DNA from 3 places in the Pseudomonas sp. 3A(2025) genome. Region 1 is predicted to be linked to each of the others. Evidence: predicted binding sites of a transcription regulator. Region 1 holds the regulator's gene; each other region holds the start of a gene.

Region 1 (5,461 bases):
CAGGTCGGCCAGGTCGGTGATCGGCCCCAGCAACAGGCTCTCGTCGCGAATGGCCTCGGCCAGCGAGCGCTGTGAATTGCTCAGCGGGTGGCGGCGTCGGGTTTCGGAGAAGCGCTTGAGTAGCGTGGCGTCGTCGGCGTCCAGGTACAGCACATCGCACTGGATGTGCCGGGCACGGACTTCGTCGAGTATGTGCGGGAATCGGGTCAGGTGGCTGGGCATGTTGCGCGCATCGATCGACACGGCCAGCAGCGGTTCGGCCTGCTCGCTGTTGAGCAGGGCGCGTTCAGCCAGTTCCGGCAGCAGTCCGGCTGGCAGGTTGTCGACGCAATAGAAGCCGTTGTCTTCCAGAACGTCCAGCGCAGTGCTCTTGCCTGAGCCTGAGCGGCCACTGACGATGATCATGCGCATGCTCAACGGCCTTTGAGTTCTTCCAGTACGCACTGGTAAAGGTCATCACTGCTTTGCGCGCTACGCAGGCGTTCGCGTACATCGCTGCGATCGAGCATGCCGGCAATCTGGCTGAGCAGTTGCAGATGTTCGTCCGTAGCGGCTTGCGGTACCAGCAGAACGAACAGCAGGTCTACCGGTTCACCGTCGATAGCATCGAAGTCGACCGGTTTCTCAAGGCTCAGGACGGCGCTGATAGGCGACTGGCAGGCCTCGAGGCGACAGTGGGGGATAGCAATACCGTTACCAAAGCCGGTCGAGCCGAGTTTTTCACGGTTCACGAGCTTTTCGAACACGTCTTGCGTGTCCAGCTCGGGGACTTCGCGGCCGATCAGATCGGCGATCTGCTCCAGCACGCGTTTTTTGCTGCCTCCCGGCACGTTCACAAGGGAACGGCCGGGGGTCAGTATTTTTTCAAGTTGAGTCATGGATTGGTTTGTTAGCGAGCGGTCGCACCTTTGAGGATGCTTTGCTGCTTTTCCTTGTGCTTGAGCAATTGTCTGTCGAGCTTGTCGGTGAGCAGGTCGATGGCCGCGTACATGTCGTCATGTTCGGCGTTGGCGACGACCTCTCCACCATGGATATGCAGGGTGGCTTCGATTTTCTGCTTCAGTTTCTCGACCGTCATCGTGACCTGGACATTGGTAATCTTGTCGAAATGCCCTTCAAGCTTTTTGAGTTTGAGCTCCACATACTCACGAAGGGGCTTGGTCACTTCCAGGTGATGTCCACTGATATTAACTTGCATACAGCTCTCTCCTTTGCCAGTGCATAAGAGGCAGGCCGGTGACCTGCCGCTGGAACGCTGTGGCCTGACACAGGCGGGCGGCGTGAGCTCTGGTGCGCTGCCCTGCAGGTGCCTCGTCCGCTACATCAGCCGCTTGCGCTCGCTGGATGGCGCGATCCCGAGGGATTCGCGGTACTTGGCGACTGTGCGACGGGCGACTTGAATGCCTTGTGCCTCCAGTAAACCAGCGATCTTGCTGTCGCTCAATGGCTTTTTCTGATTTTCCGCCGCGACCAGTTTCTTGATGATTGCGCGGATGGCCGTGGACGAGCATTCACCGCCTTCGGAGGTGCTGACGTGGCTTGAAAAGAAGTATTTCAGTTCGTATATGCCACGCGGGGTATGCATGAACTTCTGGGTGGTGACCCGGGAAATGGTCGATTCATGCATGCCGACCGCTTCGGCGATGTCATGCAGGACCAGAGGCTTCATGGCCTCGTCGCCATATTCGAGAAAGCCGCGCTGATGCTCGACGATCTGGGTGGCCACCTTCATCAGGGTTTCGTTGCGGCTTTGCAGGCTCTTGATGAACCAGCGCGCTTCCTGTAACTGGTTACGCATGAAGGTATTGTCGGCGCTGGTGTCGGCGCGACGCACGAAACCTGCGTACTGCGGGTTGACCCGCAGGCGCGGTACCGCTTCCTGGTTCAGCTCGACCAGCCAGCGTTCGCTGTCCTTGCGCACGATGACGTCGGGCACGACGTATTCCGGCTCGCTGGACTCGATCTGTGAGCCGGGACGCGGGTTGAGGCTCTGGACCAGTTCGATGACCTGGCGCAGATCGTCTTCCTTGAGCTTCATGCGGCGCATCAATTGTGCGTAGTCGCGTCCGCCCAGCAGGTCGATATAGTCGGTTACCAGGCGCTGGGCTTCGCTCAGCCATGGCGTGCTGGCGTGCATCTGGCGCAGTTGCAGCAACAGGCATTCGCTCAGGGTGCGCGCGGCGATGCCGGCAGGCTCGAATTGCTGGATGCGGTGCAGCACGGCCTCGATCTCGTCGAGCTCGATGTCCAGTTCGGGATCGAACGCTTCCAGCAGTTCTTCCAGCGACTCTTCCAGGTAGCCCTGGCTGTTGATGCAGTCGATCAGGGTGACGGCGATGAGGCGATCGGTGTCGGACATCGGCGCCACATTGAGCTGCCATAGCAGATGACTTTGCAGGCTTTCACCCGCCGATGTGCGGGTGGTGAAATCCCACTCGTCGTCGTCGCTGCTCGGCAGGCTGCTGGCGCTGGTCTGGTAAATGTCTTCCCAGGCCGTGTCGACCGGCAGCTCGTTAGGAATGCGCTCGTTCCATTCGCCTTCCTCAAGATTATCCACGGTAGGCGCGGAGGTTTCCTGATAAGTCGGTTCCTGGGTCTCGCGTTCGCTGTTGGGCTTGTTCTCGACGTTGTCCGCCATAGGGTCGGAATTGTCGAAGTCGTCGCCTTCTTCCTGGCGTTCCAGCATAGGGTTGGATTCCAGAGCCTCCTGGATCTCCTGTTGCAGGTCCAGGGTCGACAACTGGAGTAAGCGGATAGCCTGTTGCAGCTGCGGTGTCATCGTCAGCTGCTGGCCCATTCTCAAGACTAGCGATGGTTTCATGGCAGTGGCTCAACACCTTCATTCGCCGGCGCGCGTGCGCCATCCACTACAGGGCGCCTGGGCGCCGCCTTTTATAAGCAAGTTATATGCCTGAAATTGAAGCGCTTGCCTAGAGCGCCACGACAAATAATCCGTTGTCAACGGTCATTGTTATGGCTGCAAGGCGCTCTAGAGGCGGAACTCGTGGCCGAGATAGACCTCTTTCACCAGCTCGTTGGCCAGGATGGTCTCGGCATCGCCTTCAGCGATCAGTTGCCCGTCGTTGACGATGTAGGCAGTCTCACAGATATCCAGGGTTTCACGGACGTTGTGATCGGTGATCAGCACGCCAATGCCCTTGGATTTCAGGTGATGGATGATCTGCTTGATGTCGCCGACCGAAATCGGGTCGACCCCGGCAAAGGGCTCGTCCAGCAGAATGAACTTGGGGGCCGTGGCCAGGGCGCGGGCAATTTCTACGCGACGCCGTTCGCCGCCGGACAGGCTCATGCCCAGGCTGTCGCGGATATGCGTGATGTGGAATTCCTGCAAGAGGTTTTCCAGCTCTTTGCGGCGTGCAGTGCCGTCGAGTTCCTTGCGGGTCTCGAGGATGGCCATGATGTTGTCGGCCACGGTCAGCTTGCGAAAGATCGAAGCCTCTTGAGGCAGATAGCCGATACCGGCGCGTGCGCGACCGTGCATCGGCTGGTGGCTGACATCCAGGTCGTCGATCAGTACGCGGCCCTGATCGGCCTGTACCAGGCCGACGATCATGTAGAAGCAGGTGGTCTTGCCGGCACCGTTGGGGCCCAGCAAACCGACGATCTGGCCGCTGTCGATGGACAGGCTGACATCGCGAACGACCTGACGGTTCTTGTAACTCTTGGCCAGGTGCTGGGCTTTAAGCGTCGCCATTTACTCGGCCTTCTGCGGCTGGTCGGTTTTCTTTTTCGGCTGGATGACCATGTCGATCCGTGGCCGTGGTGTGGTCACCTGGCTGCCGGTGGCGCGACCCGCGCTGACGATCTGGCGCACGGTGTCGTAGACGATCTTCTCGCCTTCGGAAGTGTTGCCGTCGTTGATGACCTTGGCCTTGTCGATCAAGACGATGCGATCCTGGGCCGCGTAGTACTGGATCGTCACCGCGTAGGCCTGAACGATCGGCTTGGTGGTCGAGGGCTTCTGCTCGTAATAGGCCAGGTTGCCGACCGAGGTGAACACATCGACCTCGCCCTGGGCATTGCGCGTGATGGTCACGGTGTTGCCGGTGATCTTCATCGAGCCCTGGGTGATGATGACATTGCCCTTGTAGGTGGCGATGCCTTTCTTGTCATCGAGCTGCGCGTCGTCTGACTGGATATGAATCGGCTGGTCACGGTCTGTCGGCAGAGCCCAGGCGCTCGCGCTTCCCAGTACTGCGCCCAGGCCGAGCAAAAAAGGAAGAGTTTTAACGAGACTCATACTGTCCTCTTACGTTGGACAGCAGGTCCATCCTGCCGTCGTTCAAATACGCTTTCATCCCTTTGGCCGTAGTGACACCGCCGCCGGCGTCGATTCTAACGGCTTGCTCGGTCTGCGCATATTGCTTCTGTGGGAATACCGTCATTCGACTGCTGGTAATGATAGTCGAACGGTTCTTTTCATCGGTGCGCGCCACGCGCACATCGTCGATCAGCTCGACCTGTTCGCCGCCGGGCGACACTTCGCCACGAACGCTCTGCACATGCCACGGAAACGCTGTGCCACGGTACATCTGCAGGTCTGGCCGGGTCAGCAGGCTGACGTCCGTGGCCTTGACGTGCTCGACCTTGTCGGCGGTCATTTCGTACTGCACCTTGCCATCGGGCAGGTACTGCACGCTGCGGGCATTGATCGCGTAATAGTCGATGGCGGTCTCGTCAGGCGTCACGGCGGGTTGCTCCATGAAGCTTTCGGGGCTGACGTTCCAGTAGCCGACTGCTGCCAGCAGGAAAGCCAGTACGCCAAGTATCAGGAAAGTCCGGATCTTTTTACTGAGCATGAGCAATGTCTACAGGTAGGCGGCGTTGGCCGCTTCAAGGTTGCCCTGGGCGTTGAGGATCAGTTCGCAGAACTCGCGAGCTGCACCTTCGCCACCCCTGGCGCTGGTCACGCCATGAGCGTGCTGGCGAACAAAAGTAGCCGCATTGGCCACGGCCATGCCCAGGCCAACACGACGAATCACCGGCAAGTCTGGCAGATCGTCACCCAGATAGGCGACTTGTTCGTAGCTCAGGTTCAATTCACCGAGCAACTGGTCAAGCACGACCAGTTTGTCTTCGCGGCCCTGGAACAGGTGAGCAATGCCCAGGTTTTTCGCGCGGCGCTCGACCAGTGGGGTCTTGCGCCCGCTGATGATTGCGGTATCGACACCCGAGGCAATCAGCATCTTGATGCCATGACCGTCCAGGGTGTTGAACGTCTTGAATTCGCTGCCGTCCTCCAGGAAGTACAGGCGGCCGTCGGTCAGTACGCCGTCGACATCGAAGATTGCCAGCTTGATCTTGCTGGCGCGTTGCAGCAGTTCGTCGCTCATGGTCCGGTTCTCCATTACATGACTCCTGCGCGCAGGAGGTCTTGCAGGTTGAAAGCGCCTGTCGGGCGGTCTTCTTCGTCGACCACGATCAGGGCACTGATCTTGTG
Region 2 (5,461 bases), on a different contig from region 1:
TGCGGGTCGGCGGCGTGCCGGTCATGTTGTTGGTTGGTGCGACGTCTACGCGCCTGGCGTTCTTGTGGGGCTGGTCGGTGAACACCTGGTTGCCCTGGGCGTCGGTGTAGGTATAGATGTCGGCGGCCATCAGCGAGCTGCTGGCCAGCGTCATACTCAGTGCCAAGGCGTGCACAAGCTTCACTTCAAGGCCTGCCAGCGGCAACGCGCATGATACTCAGGGTCACATTCGGGCTCTGCTGGATGACCCCACGCGCATCCTGCACTACCACTGCAAAGCTGTGCTCGCCACGTGCCAGGTTGACCACTTGCAGCTTTGGCAGGTTGCTGGCCTGGCCGTAAGGGCTGCCGTCGACCAGCAGTTGCAGGCGATGGCCCGATTGCAGACGTGGCTCTACCGCAACATTGAGGGTAAAGGTGCCGTCGTTGGCGCGCACCGTGGCGTCACCGGGCAGGTCGGTCAGTTCCAGACGCTGATAAACAGGCTGTTCGGCCGGGTTCTGCACGGGATTGCTGACGGGCGCCGCAGGACGCTGGGCCTCGACGCTGTTGAGCGGCTTGAGTTCGACCGCTTCGGCCTTGGCGCCATCGGGCGGCTGGTTGCTGAAGGCAGGGTTGCCGTTGGCATCGGTGTACTTGTAGATCTGCGCCATGGCGGGCACACAGATCAACAGCAGCAGGCAGGCAAGGTAACGGCGCATGGACTTCTCGGCATCAATGGGGCGCGATGGGCAATCAGCATAATGCACATTGGTGCGCCGTGCGTGGCCTCAGTAGTCGCGCACCTGATCGAACCACTGTTGCGCCATGGATTCGGTCACGCCCAGGCGCAAGGCGTCGGCGCACTGGCCGAGTTGCCAGACCGCTTCGCCCAGGTCTTCGCGCTCGCTGGTTTCGATACCTTTGAAGGCGTTGAAGCAGCGAGCGAAGGCGGTGATCGCCGCTTGGGCCTGCGTCAGGTCTTGCGCATCGCTCAGTTGCACCAACGCCCGATCGAAGGCCTGGTTGGCCTGCGTGGCCTGTCGTTTCGGCCAGCCCGAGAAGGGTCGGCCAAATTCGGCTTCCCACCACTGCGCCTTGCGCAGTTGACTGACCGAGGCATGCCTCGCCCATGTGCGCTTCTTGAGCTGCTGGCGCAGGCGCTTGCCGGTGTCTTCTTCAACATTGAAGGCGATGAAACTCTCAAGCTTCGGCCAGGTGTCGAGCGGTGGCAGCGCGCTCAGTTCAGGCATGAAGCGCAATTGCAGTGTGTGCAGCGCAGGGTGATGGGCCAGTTGCTCAAGATCACAGAAATGCCCCCGCAGGCTCAGCGACACAAGGTTCGGGAAGCGCGCCAGGCACTTGAGGGAAATCGGCTGCGCCATCGGGCCGTTGTGCAGCGTCAGGTCGTCGACGCGATGCAGTTCGCCCATATCGGGCAGCACGTAAGGCTGCGCGTTTTTGCGGGCCAGGGTGGTGGGCGCAAGCGCCAGACTGCTCGGCAAGTCGCCGTCGGCACTGAAGCGGGTCAGATCGCCTTCGACGCTCAAATGGCGATGCGGCCAGACTTCGTGGCTGGGCAGGGTCAGGTGCAGGTGCCCGCCCGACCGGCTCAGGTCCAGTGACAGTTGATGGATGTTGCTGTGGCGGGCATCAAGCCGGGTATCCCCAGCCAGCACCGGTGTCCAGTTCAGGGTTTCGATCGGGCGTTTGCAGGCCCAGGCGAAGAATCCGCTGTCGCTGCCGGTATAGCTCAGCACGCGCGGCCAGGGCGAGCCGGCCGGGGTGCTGAAGGCATCGAACACATTCCAGTTCAATGGCTGGTGCGCCTCGACGTGCAGGTCGGCGTTTTTGCCCAGCGCTGCCGGACCGATGCGCAGCAGGCCGACGCCCGGCTCCCGAATCAGGGTGTGGCTTGCGGGGCCGGTCAGGTCGATGAGGTGCTGCGGTTTTTTATCCATGAGCGGCAGGATAACGCTGCAGGACCAAACGAAAAAGGCCACCCGAAGGTGGCCTTTTTCGTGGCGCGGGTTTGACCCCGCGCACTGGAATCAGCAGCTGTAGTACAGCTCGTATTCCAGAGGGTGTACGAAGGTGCGGACTTTGATTTCTTCGTGGCTTTTCAGCTCGATGTAGGCATCGATGAAGTCATCGGAGAACACGCCGCCCTTGGTCAGGAACGCACGGCCCTTGTCCAGCTCTTCCAGAGCTTCTTTCAGGCTACCGCAAACCTGTGGAATCTCTTTGGCCTCTTCAGGCGGCAGGTCATACAGGTTCTTGTCGGCAGCATCGCCTGGGTGGATCTTGTTCTGGATACCGTCCAGGCCGGCCATCAGCAGTGCTGCGAAGGCCAGGTACGGGTTGGCAGCCGGATCCGGGAAGCGGGCTTCGATACGACGGCCACGTGGGCTGGAGACGTAAGGAATACGGATCGAGGCGGAACGGTTACGTGCCGAGTAGGCCAGCATGACCGGTGCTTCGAAGCCTGGGACCAGACGCTTGTAGGAGTTGGTCGACGGGTTGGTGAAGCCGTTCAGGGCCTTACCGTGCTTGATGATACCGCCGATGAAGTACAGGGCGGTGTCGGACAGGCCGGCATAGCCTTCACCTGCAAAGGTGTTCTTGCCGTCTTTGGCGATCGACAGGTGGACGTGCATGCCCGAACCGTTGTCACCGTACAGAGGCTTTGGCATGAAGGTAGCGGTGCGGCCATACGCGTCGGCAACGTTGTGAACAACGTACTTCAGGGTCTGGACTTCGTCAGCCTTCTTGACCAGCGTGTTGAATTTCACGCCGATTTCGTTCTGACCGGCAGTGGCCACTTCGTGGTGGTGCACTTCGACGAACTGGCCCATTTCTTCCAGTGCGTTGCACATGGCAGTACGGATTTCGTGGTCATGGTCGACCGGTGGCACCGGGAAGTAGCCGCCTTTGACGCCTGGACGGTGGCCTTTGTTGCCGCCTTCGACTTCCTGGTCAGTCATCCACGAGCCTTGCTCGGAGAAGATCTTGAACATGGAACCGGAGATGTCGGACTTGTATTTGACCGAGTCAAAGATGAAGAACTCAGGCTCAGGACCTACGAAGACGGTGTCACCGATACCGGTGGTCTTCAGGTATTCCTCGGCGCGGTGAGCGATGGCGCGCGGGTCGCGATCGTAACCTTGCATGGTCGAAGGTTCGATGATGTCGCAGACCAGGATGATGGTCGGCTCTTCGGTGAACGGGTCCAGTACAGCGGAGTCGTCGTCCGGCAGCAGGATCATGTCGGAGGCTTCGATGCCTTTCCAGCCTTCAATGGAGGAACCGTCGAACATCTTGCCGACTTCGAAGAAGTCGTCGTCCAGCGCATCGCGCGCCGGCATGGTGACGTGCTGCTGCTTGCCCTTGGTGTCAGTGAAGCGCAGATCAATCCATTTAACGTCATGATCTTTGATGAGTTGAACCGACTTCGACATGGTGTCCTCCGGGTGACTTGAGGCCTTTGCTTGGTATTGGCCCCGACGATTTGGGTGATGCACGGCGCAGAATACTCTGCCATGGCAACCTGCCTCACAAGGGAGCAAATTGCATGCCAGTGCCCCGAGTTGGGTTGAGCGCCCCAAATACACGCGTTTACGGCGTTCAAACGGATTTTACGGGAAATATATGCACCTTAATGAGGCTGAATTTGTCTTTAGTGGTCTTTTTTGGTGCGCCGATGATCGGGTGTACGATAACTGGTTAAACCTTGAGCAATTTCCGCTATAATCCGCGCCCCTCTTTTTTAGCTGGCCCCACGCGCATTGTTTCTATGAAACTGATCGTCAAAGTTTTCCCCGAAATCACCATCAAAAGCCCGCCGGTGCGCAAGAAGTTCATTCGCCAGCTGGCCAAGAACATCCGTGTCGTCCTGCGTGAGCTGGATGCGGACATCGTCGTGGGCGGTGTGTGGGACAACCTTGAGGTCGAAACCCGGCTGACCGATCCGAAAATCCTGCAGGGCATTACCGAGCGCCTGAGCTGCATGCCCGGCATCGCCAATTTCCTGCAGGTGGCCGAATACCCGCTGGGCGACTTCGACGATATCGTGGCCAAATGCAAGGTGCATTACGCCGACCTGCTGCCGGGCAAAATGTTTTCGGTGCGCTGCAAGCGCGCTGGCAGGCACACCTTCACGTCCATGGAAGTCGAGCGCTACGTGGGCAGCCAGCTGCGCCGTGAATGCGGGGCCGCCGGCATCGAGCTGAAAAAGCCCGAGCTGGTGGTGCGCATGGAAATCCGCGACCAGCGCCTGTTCGTGATCCACAGCCAGCATCAGGGCCTGGGCGGGTATCCGCTGGGCGCGCTGGAGCAGACCCTGGTATTGATGTCGGGCGGTTTCGACTCCACCGTGGCGGCTTACCAGATCATGCGCCGTGGCCTGGTCACGCATTTCTGCTTCTTTAATCTGGGCGGCCGCGCCCATGAACTGGGCGTGATGGAAGTCGCGCACTTTATCTGGAAAAAATACGGCAGTTCCCAGCGCGTGCTGTTCATCAGCGTGCCGTTCGAGGAAGTTCTGGGCGAAATTCTGCAAAACGTCGATGACAGTCATATGGGTGTAGTGTTGAAGCGTATGATGTTACGCGCAGCCTCTGCCATGGCTGACCGACTGGAGATCGACGTGCTGGTGACCGGCGAAGCGATTTCCCAGGTGTCGAGCCAGACCCTGCCGAACCTGAGCCTGATCGATTCGGCGACCGACAAGCTGGTACTGCGCCCGCTGGTGGCGACCGACAAGCAAGACATCGTCAACCTGGCGACCCAGATCGGCACCGCCGAGTTCGCCCGGCACATGCCTGAATACTGCGGGGTGATTTCGGTCAACCCCAAGACCAATGCCAAGCGCAATCGCGTCGAGCATGAAGAAACCCGCTTCGACATGGCGGTGCTGGAGCGTGCCCTGGAGCGCGCCCGGCTGGTGACCATCGATCAGGTAATCGATGATCTGGGCCAGCATGTCGAGGTTGAAGAAGTCCAACAGGCCCTGGCAGGCCAGGTCATCGTCGACATCCGTCACCCGGATGCCCAGGAAGACCAGCCGCTGCACGTGCCGGGCGTAGAAGTACAGACGCTGCCGTTCTATGCACTGAACAGCCGTTTCAAGGAACTGGACGGTAATCGCCAGTACCTTTTGTATTGCGACAAAGGCGTCATGAGCCGCCTGCATGCTCACCATCTGCTCAGTGAGGGGTATGCCAATGTGCGCGTATATCGACCGAGCTAAGTGCCCGGGGCTGTTTGCCTGTGGCTTGCGTCACCGGCCCCCCGACGCCTTGCGGCATCGGCCGACGCCTTGAAGCTTCAAACGCTAATCGCTGACCCTCACCGGGCAGCAAACCGAATCCTCTGATCGAGATACACAAGTGATCGAAAATCTCCGCAACATCGCCATCATCGCCCACGTTGACCATGGTAAAACCACCCTGGTAGACAAACTCCTGCGTCAGTCCGGCACTCT
Region 3 (5,461 bases), on a different contig from region 1:
AGCACGGCGCGCAAGCTGGGGATAGAGGTTGTATTGGTGGCTTGAATTGATATTGCAGTGAGGCAGTAGTGATGAATTTTAAACTCAATAAAATCAATAACTTATTTTATGTTTGATGAGAGGGGGCTCTGCCGGAATGCCGACCGGCCCCTCCTACGATCCCATGTTTGCTGCGCGACAGCGTGGCGTCGTGGCGGCGGGTGATCTTCTAGGAATGCGATTAATCAGGCAGCCAAGCCTTGGCGGCCATCGCCGTCACTTCCACGCGCATGCCTTCGACCGCCAGCGATGCCACGCCCACGGCAGCACGTACCGGCCAGGGCTGTTTGAAAAAGCGCCGGTACACGTCATTGAATGCCGCGCGATCAGCCATGTCGGTGAGGTAGATGGTCAGGTGCAGGACCCGGTCCAGTGAGCTGCCGGCCTTTTCCAGTGCAACCTTGAGCGCCTGCAAGGTGCATTCGCTTTGTTCGATAATGCCGCCCAGCTCCAGGCTGCCGTCGGCACGGGTCGGGATCTGGGTCGAGACCAGCAGACCGCCGAAGCCTGCGACGTCGGAGGAAATGGAGTCTGCGTCCGGGTCGGGAATGAAGGTGATGTCTTGGTTAGCCATGAAAATCTCAGGTCGAGGGATAGAAACGCGTGGCCACTAGTGTACCGTTCCGATTACAACCTTTTACAGAGCCATCCCGTGCATAGACCACTGCTCTGCCTGTTTACACTGTTACTCCCGCTGCATTGCCTGGCTAGCAGCACTGAACCGGATAACCAACTGTCATGGCTGGATAACGCTCAGGGGCAATTCGAGATCACCGACGTGGGCGCTCTCAGCGATGGCGGGACGCTGTTCATGTCGGTGATGCTCAAACCGGGCAAGCTCATTATTTCGCGCAACTCGCGAAATAATCCGCAGTGGCTGACCACCTATGAAGGTGCCCAAGGCGAAACACAGCGTCTTGCCCTGAGTCATCAACGAGTCGAGGCCTGGCTGGTTCAATGGATTACCCGTCGCTACACCTGTGAGCAACTGGCGAACTTGCACGATACCCCCTCAAGAGACAGCGTGCAGGATGAGACCACTGCTCTGGTTCTCAGCGCGGAGGTCGGCCAGTTTCTACCCTGTGCAACACGCTGATTATTCAACGGCCCTCTTTCTCGCCTGACAAAAAAACAATTAATCAGCACTTGAGCAATACCCCTTTGTGCATATAACCATAACGGCGCTCATCTCAAGAAAGTGCGCATTTACAGTGCATCTTTGTTACGCCTGAAAGTTGCAGATGCTAATAGTCAATGTACGCCTCGAATTAAAAACCATGGTCGATACTGGGTCAGCCGGGATTGCAACGATCCCGATCCTTTCACCTCTGCGATAATGGCAAGCTAATTGCTATTCCCAACAGGAAAATAAATTACCCAAAGGGAATGAGCAATTCATCCCCCCTGCGGCGTAGACCTCAGCGCTGGCGCGACGTTGCCCTGCTTCGAAACGCCAACACATTTTCTGACCGTTGGAGATACTCAGCCATGATCCGCCTTGCTCGCTCAGGCCGCGCCATCTGCGGCCTCTCTCTTGTTATGGCTTGCTCTTCAGGGTATGCCGATGAAGCTGCTCCGGTGATCAACAGTGGCGACACCGCCTTTGTGGCGTTGTGCTCGCTGATTGTGTTGTTGATGACATTACCCGGCCTTGCGCTGTTCTATGGCGGCATGGCCAGAACCAAGAATGTGCTCTCGGTGATGATGCAGGTGTTCTGCACGGCAGCCTTGATGTCGATCATTTTTGCCGTGTACGGCTACAGCCTGGTATTTGGCGACGGCGGTACGATGAATGCGGTCATCGGCAACCTCGACAAGTTGTTTTTGCAGGGCGTGACCATTACCACCGTGGTGGGCACCATCCCCGAGTATTTGTATTTCCTGTTCATGTTGCTGTTTGCGGCGATTACGCCGGCAATCATTGTCGGCGCGTTTGCCGAGCGCATGAAGTTTTCGGCGGTCATGGTGTTCATGGCGCTGTGGATCACCCTCAACTATATCCCCATGGCGCACATGGCCTGGGGCGGCGGCTGGGTGTTCAATCTGGGCGTGCAGGACTTTGCCGGCGGCAACGTGGTGCACCTCAACGTCGGCATTGCATCCTTGGTCGGTGCCTGGCTGATCGGCCGCCGGCGCGGTTTCGGTACCTCGCAACTGGCGCCGCACAACATGACCATGACCATGACCGGTGGCTCGCTGCTGTGGGTCGGCTGGCTGGGCTTCTGCGGTGGCTGTGTGCTGGCGGTCAACGGTTTTGCCATGCTGGTGATGGTCAACACCATGCTCGCCAGTTGCGCAGGCGCCTTGGGCTGGATGCTGGTGGAGTGGAAACACCGTGGCCGGCCAAGCCTGTTCGGTGCGGTGTCGGGTTCTATCGCAGGCCTGGTAGCGATCACTCCGGCATGCGGCTTTGTCGGGCCGATGGGCGCCATCGTGCTGGGTTTTATCGCCGGTCCTCTGTGCGTCTGGTCGGTGGAAAAACTCAAGCCGATGCTGGGCCTGGACGACGCCTTCGATGTGTTTGGCGTGCACGGCGTGGCCGGTATTCTCGGCGGGCTGCTGACGCCGGTGTTTGCCATGACGGCGCTGGGTGGCCAGGGCTTTGCCGAAGGCCGCGATCTGGTCAGCCAGTTGATGGTCAATGGCGGCGCGTTGTTGTTCAGCATTGTGTTCTCGGCGCTGAGCAGCCTGGTGGCGTTCAAGCTGGCGTCCATGCTGTGCGGCGGCTTGCGTGTCGATGAAGAAGCTGAAGTGGACGGCCTGGACCTGGCCGCGCATGGCGAGGTTGGCTACAAGTATTCCAATTGAGGTGACGGCCCCGGGTGTGCAACACGCCTGGGGCCGTTCGGTTTCAAGGACGGGTAACAATGGCGGGATTAAACGGTTGGTGGTGGCTGGTGCTCGCGGGGTTGTGCGAAGTGTTTTATGCGTCGGTGATTCCGCGCACACAGGGCTTTACCCGGTTATGGCCGAGCCTGTACTGCGCGGTGTTTCTGGCGTTGAGCATTTACCTGCTGAGCCTTGCAGTGCGTGAGTTGCCGCTGGGTCTGGCGTATGCAGTGTGGGTCGGGATCGGCGTGATCGGCACGGTGATCTACGCCACCCTGGTGCTGGGTGAGCCGCTGAATGTGCTGCGCGGGGTGTGCCTGCTGATGATTGTCGGCGGCATCGTCGGGCTGAAACTGTTCAGCCCGACCACTGCCTGATTCAGCGCTGCTGCAACATGGCCTGAATCTGCTGCACCGACTCCTGGGTACGTTGCGCCAGATTGCGCACTTCGTCGGCGACCACGGCAAAGCCCCTGCCCTGTTCGCCGGCACGCGCCGCTTCGATGGCCGCGTTGAGCGCCAGCAGGTTGGTCTGTTCGGCGATACCGCGAATCACCGCCGCAATGCGTGCGATGTTTTCGTAGGTGGCCTGGATGCTGGCCTGCTCGCGCTCATGCAGGTTGGCAGCCGTCTTTTCATCGCTGATCTCGCGCACCGCACCGGCCACGTGCAGCAACCGGCCGTTGTTGTCGCGCAGGCTGCGGCCGCGCTCGCGAAACCACAACTCGCCACGGGTCTTGTGGCGCATGCGGTACTCCACGACATAACCACCATCGCCACCTGGCTCTTTCATCGAGCTGTCGAACGCCTGCATGACCTGTTTGAGGTCATCGCTGTTGACCACCGCAAAGTAACTGTCCCAACCATCGGGAAACGACTTGGCGTCGTGGCCGATCAACTGACGAAACTGCTCGGACCAGCGAATCACGTTGTGTGGGTGATCGGGGTTGCCGTCCACCACGTTCATCGACCAGCAGCCCTCGGTCAGGCTGCTGCGGGTCACTTCCCAGACCTGCCGCTCTTGCTCCCAGCCCGCTTGTTCTGCGTGCATGTGCGCCAGTTGCGCCTCATCGCTGTGCTGCCGGGCCTGTAGCTCGGCAATCTGCGCCAGGCCTTGCGCTACACGCTGTTGCAATTCGGCGTACTGCTGTTCGGTGCACGGCGGCGCCGGGCGCGTTTGTGCTTCCTGGCGAATGTTTTGCAGCTCGCCCCAGCGCTGTTGCAGACGCTGCAGGTTGCCTTGCAGGCGCGGATGATCACGCAGTGGCGCAGACGCAGGAACAGGGCTGCCTTGCTCGTCCAGCAGACGGTCCAGCCACAGGCCAAGGTCATTGGCCAGGTTACGAGAAGCGTTTTTAAACCACATCGGCCAATCTCCCTTCGGGCAATCGAAATGACAAAAGGCGCCGTGCAAGACGTATGCCGTCGTACAGGGCGCCTGTGGGTGAAGCCAATGGATCAGCTGCGAACCCGGCTTTTGTCCGGGTCATAGGCCACGGTGTTGGCCGCCACTTGCGCACGAATGCGCTTTTGCTGGCCATCGAGCTTGCCGATTTCAAGCAGCGTGCCCGGCTCGCAATAGGCGACGTCCAGACGGCACAGGGCGATATTGCGCCCCAGCACCGCCGAGCGCGTGGCGCTGGTGATGACCCCGACCTGAGCTCGGCCGACGCGCACGCAATCGCCGTGCGCCGCGACCTCGTTGCCCGCAAGCTGAAGCCCGACCAGTTTGTGCCGGGGCTGGGCGGTGCGCCGCAGCAGCGCCTCGCGGCCGATAAAGTCGGCGGTCTTGCTCTTCAGTGGCACGCAAAAGCCGATGCCGGCTTCGAACGGGTCGGTCTGGTCGTCGAACTCGTAACCTGCAAACACCAGCCCGGCTTCGATGCGCAGCATGTCCAGCGCTTCGAGGCCCAGCGGCACCAGGCCCAAAGGCTTGCCGAGCGCCCAGAGCCGCTCCCAGACCTGCATCGCATCATCTGGGTGGCACCAGACTTCAAAACCCAGTTCGCCGGTGTAGCCGGTGCGCGAGACCATCAGCGCCGGGCCGTTATGGTCATCCAGACGCCCGGTCAGAAAGCGGAACCAGCCAAGTTCTGCCAGCGCCGGCTGGGTGCCTGGGGTCCAGATCATCTGCTGGAGCAGTTCACGGCTTAATGGACCTTGCACGGCGATGTTGCTGATCTGTTCCGAGGCGCTCTTGATCCACACCTTCATACCGAGTTTTTCGGCCTGCTCGCGCAGCCACACGCCGGCGTGGTCTTCGCCGCCAATCCAGCGAAACGCATCCTGGCCCAGGCGCAGCAAGGTGCCGTCGTCGAGCATGCCGCCGTGCTCGTAACACATTGCCGAATAGACCACCTGGCCGATGGCGAGCTTGCGCACATCGCGGGTCAGGCAGTAGTCGAGCAACGCTTCGGCGTCGGGGCCGAGCACCTCGAATTTGCGCAATGCCGAGAGGTCCATCACAGCCACCCGCTCGCGGCAGCCGTGGTACTCCTCAAGGGCGCCGTAGCCATCGAAGCGGGTCGGAGTCCAGAAACCGCGGTAGTCGGTGAACTGCCGGGTCAGGCTTGAAGTACCCGGATGAAAGCCGC

What was found. Region 1 encodes sigma-54, which starts transcription at its own class of promoters, with help from an activator protein. Its sites were predicted from a motif close to ANTGGCATNNANNTTGCTNT; they were not measured.
Region 2: the regulator sigma-54 is predicted to act here: its motif matches at 3,539-3,558, upstream of glnA (glutamate--ammonia ligase).
Region 3: the regulator sigma-54 is predicted to act here: its motif matches at 1,375-1,394, upstream of ACYP2A_RS01805 (ammonium transporter).

Annotation. Positions count from the first base shown of each region.
Region 1 is NZ_BAAILM010000113.1:915,433-920,893, reverse strand. Features, by position in the region: gene rapZ (RNase adapter RapZ) at 1-411, opposite strand, end outside; gene ptsN (PTS IIA-like nitrogen regulatory protein PtsN) at 414-878, opposite strand; gene hpf (ribosome hibernation-promoting factor, HPF/YfiA family) at 890-1,198, opposite strand; gene ACYP2A_RS30875 (RNA polymerase factor sigma-54) at 1,319-2,821, opposite strand; gene lptB (LPS export ABC transporter ATP-binding protein) at 2,990-3,715, opposite strand; gene lptA (lipopolysaccharide transport periplasmic protein LptA) at 3,716-4,261, opposite strand; gene lptC (LPS export ABC transporter periplasmic protein LptC) at 4,248-4,820, opposite strand; gene kdsC (3-deoxy-manno-octulosonate-8-phosphatase KdsC) at 4,830-5,354, opposite strand; gene ACYP2A_RS30850 (KpsF/GutQ family sugar-phosphate isomerase) at 5,369-5,461, opposite strand, start outside.
Region 2 is NZ_BAAILM010000008.1:134,656-140,116, forward strand. Features, by position in the region: gene ACYP2A_RS02735 (DUF4124 domain-containing protein) at 1-154, opposite strand, end outside; gene ACYP2A_RS02740 (DUF4124 domain-containing protein) at 186-701, opposite strand; gene ACYP2A_RS02745 (hypothetical protein) at 771-1,940, opposite strand; gene glnA (glutamate--ammonia ligase) at 2,031-3,437, opposite strand; gene thiI (tRNA uracil 4-sulfurtransferase ThiI) at 3,773-5,227, shown strand; gene typA (translational GTPase TypA) at 5,367-5,461, shown strand, end outside.
Region 3 is NZ_BAAILM010000006.1:3-5,463, forward strand. Features, by position in the region: gene ACYP2A_RS01795 (RidA family protein) at 221-613, opposite strand; gene ACYP2A_RS01800 (hypothetical protein) at 692-1,135, shown strand; gene ACYP2A_RS01805 (ammonium transporter) at 1,579-2,847, shown strand; gene ACYP2A_RS01810 (DMT family transporter) at 2,907-3,245, shown strand; partial or broken gene ACYP2A_RS01815 (methyl-accepting chemotaxis protein) at 3,259-4,233, opposite strand; gene ACYP2A_RS01820 (DUF1989 domain-containing protein) at 4,326-5,461, opposite strand, start outside.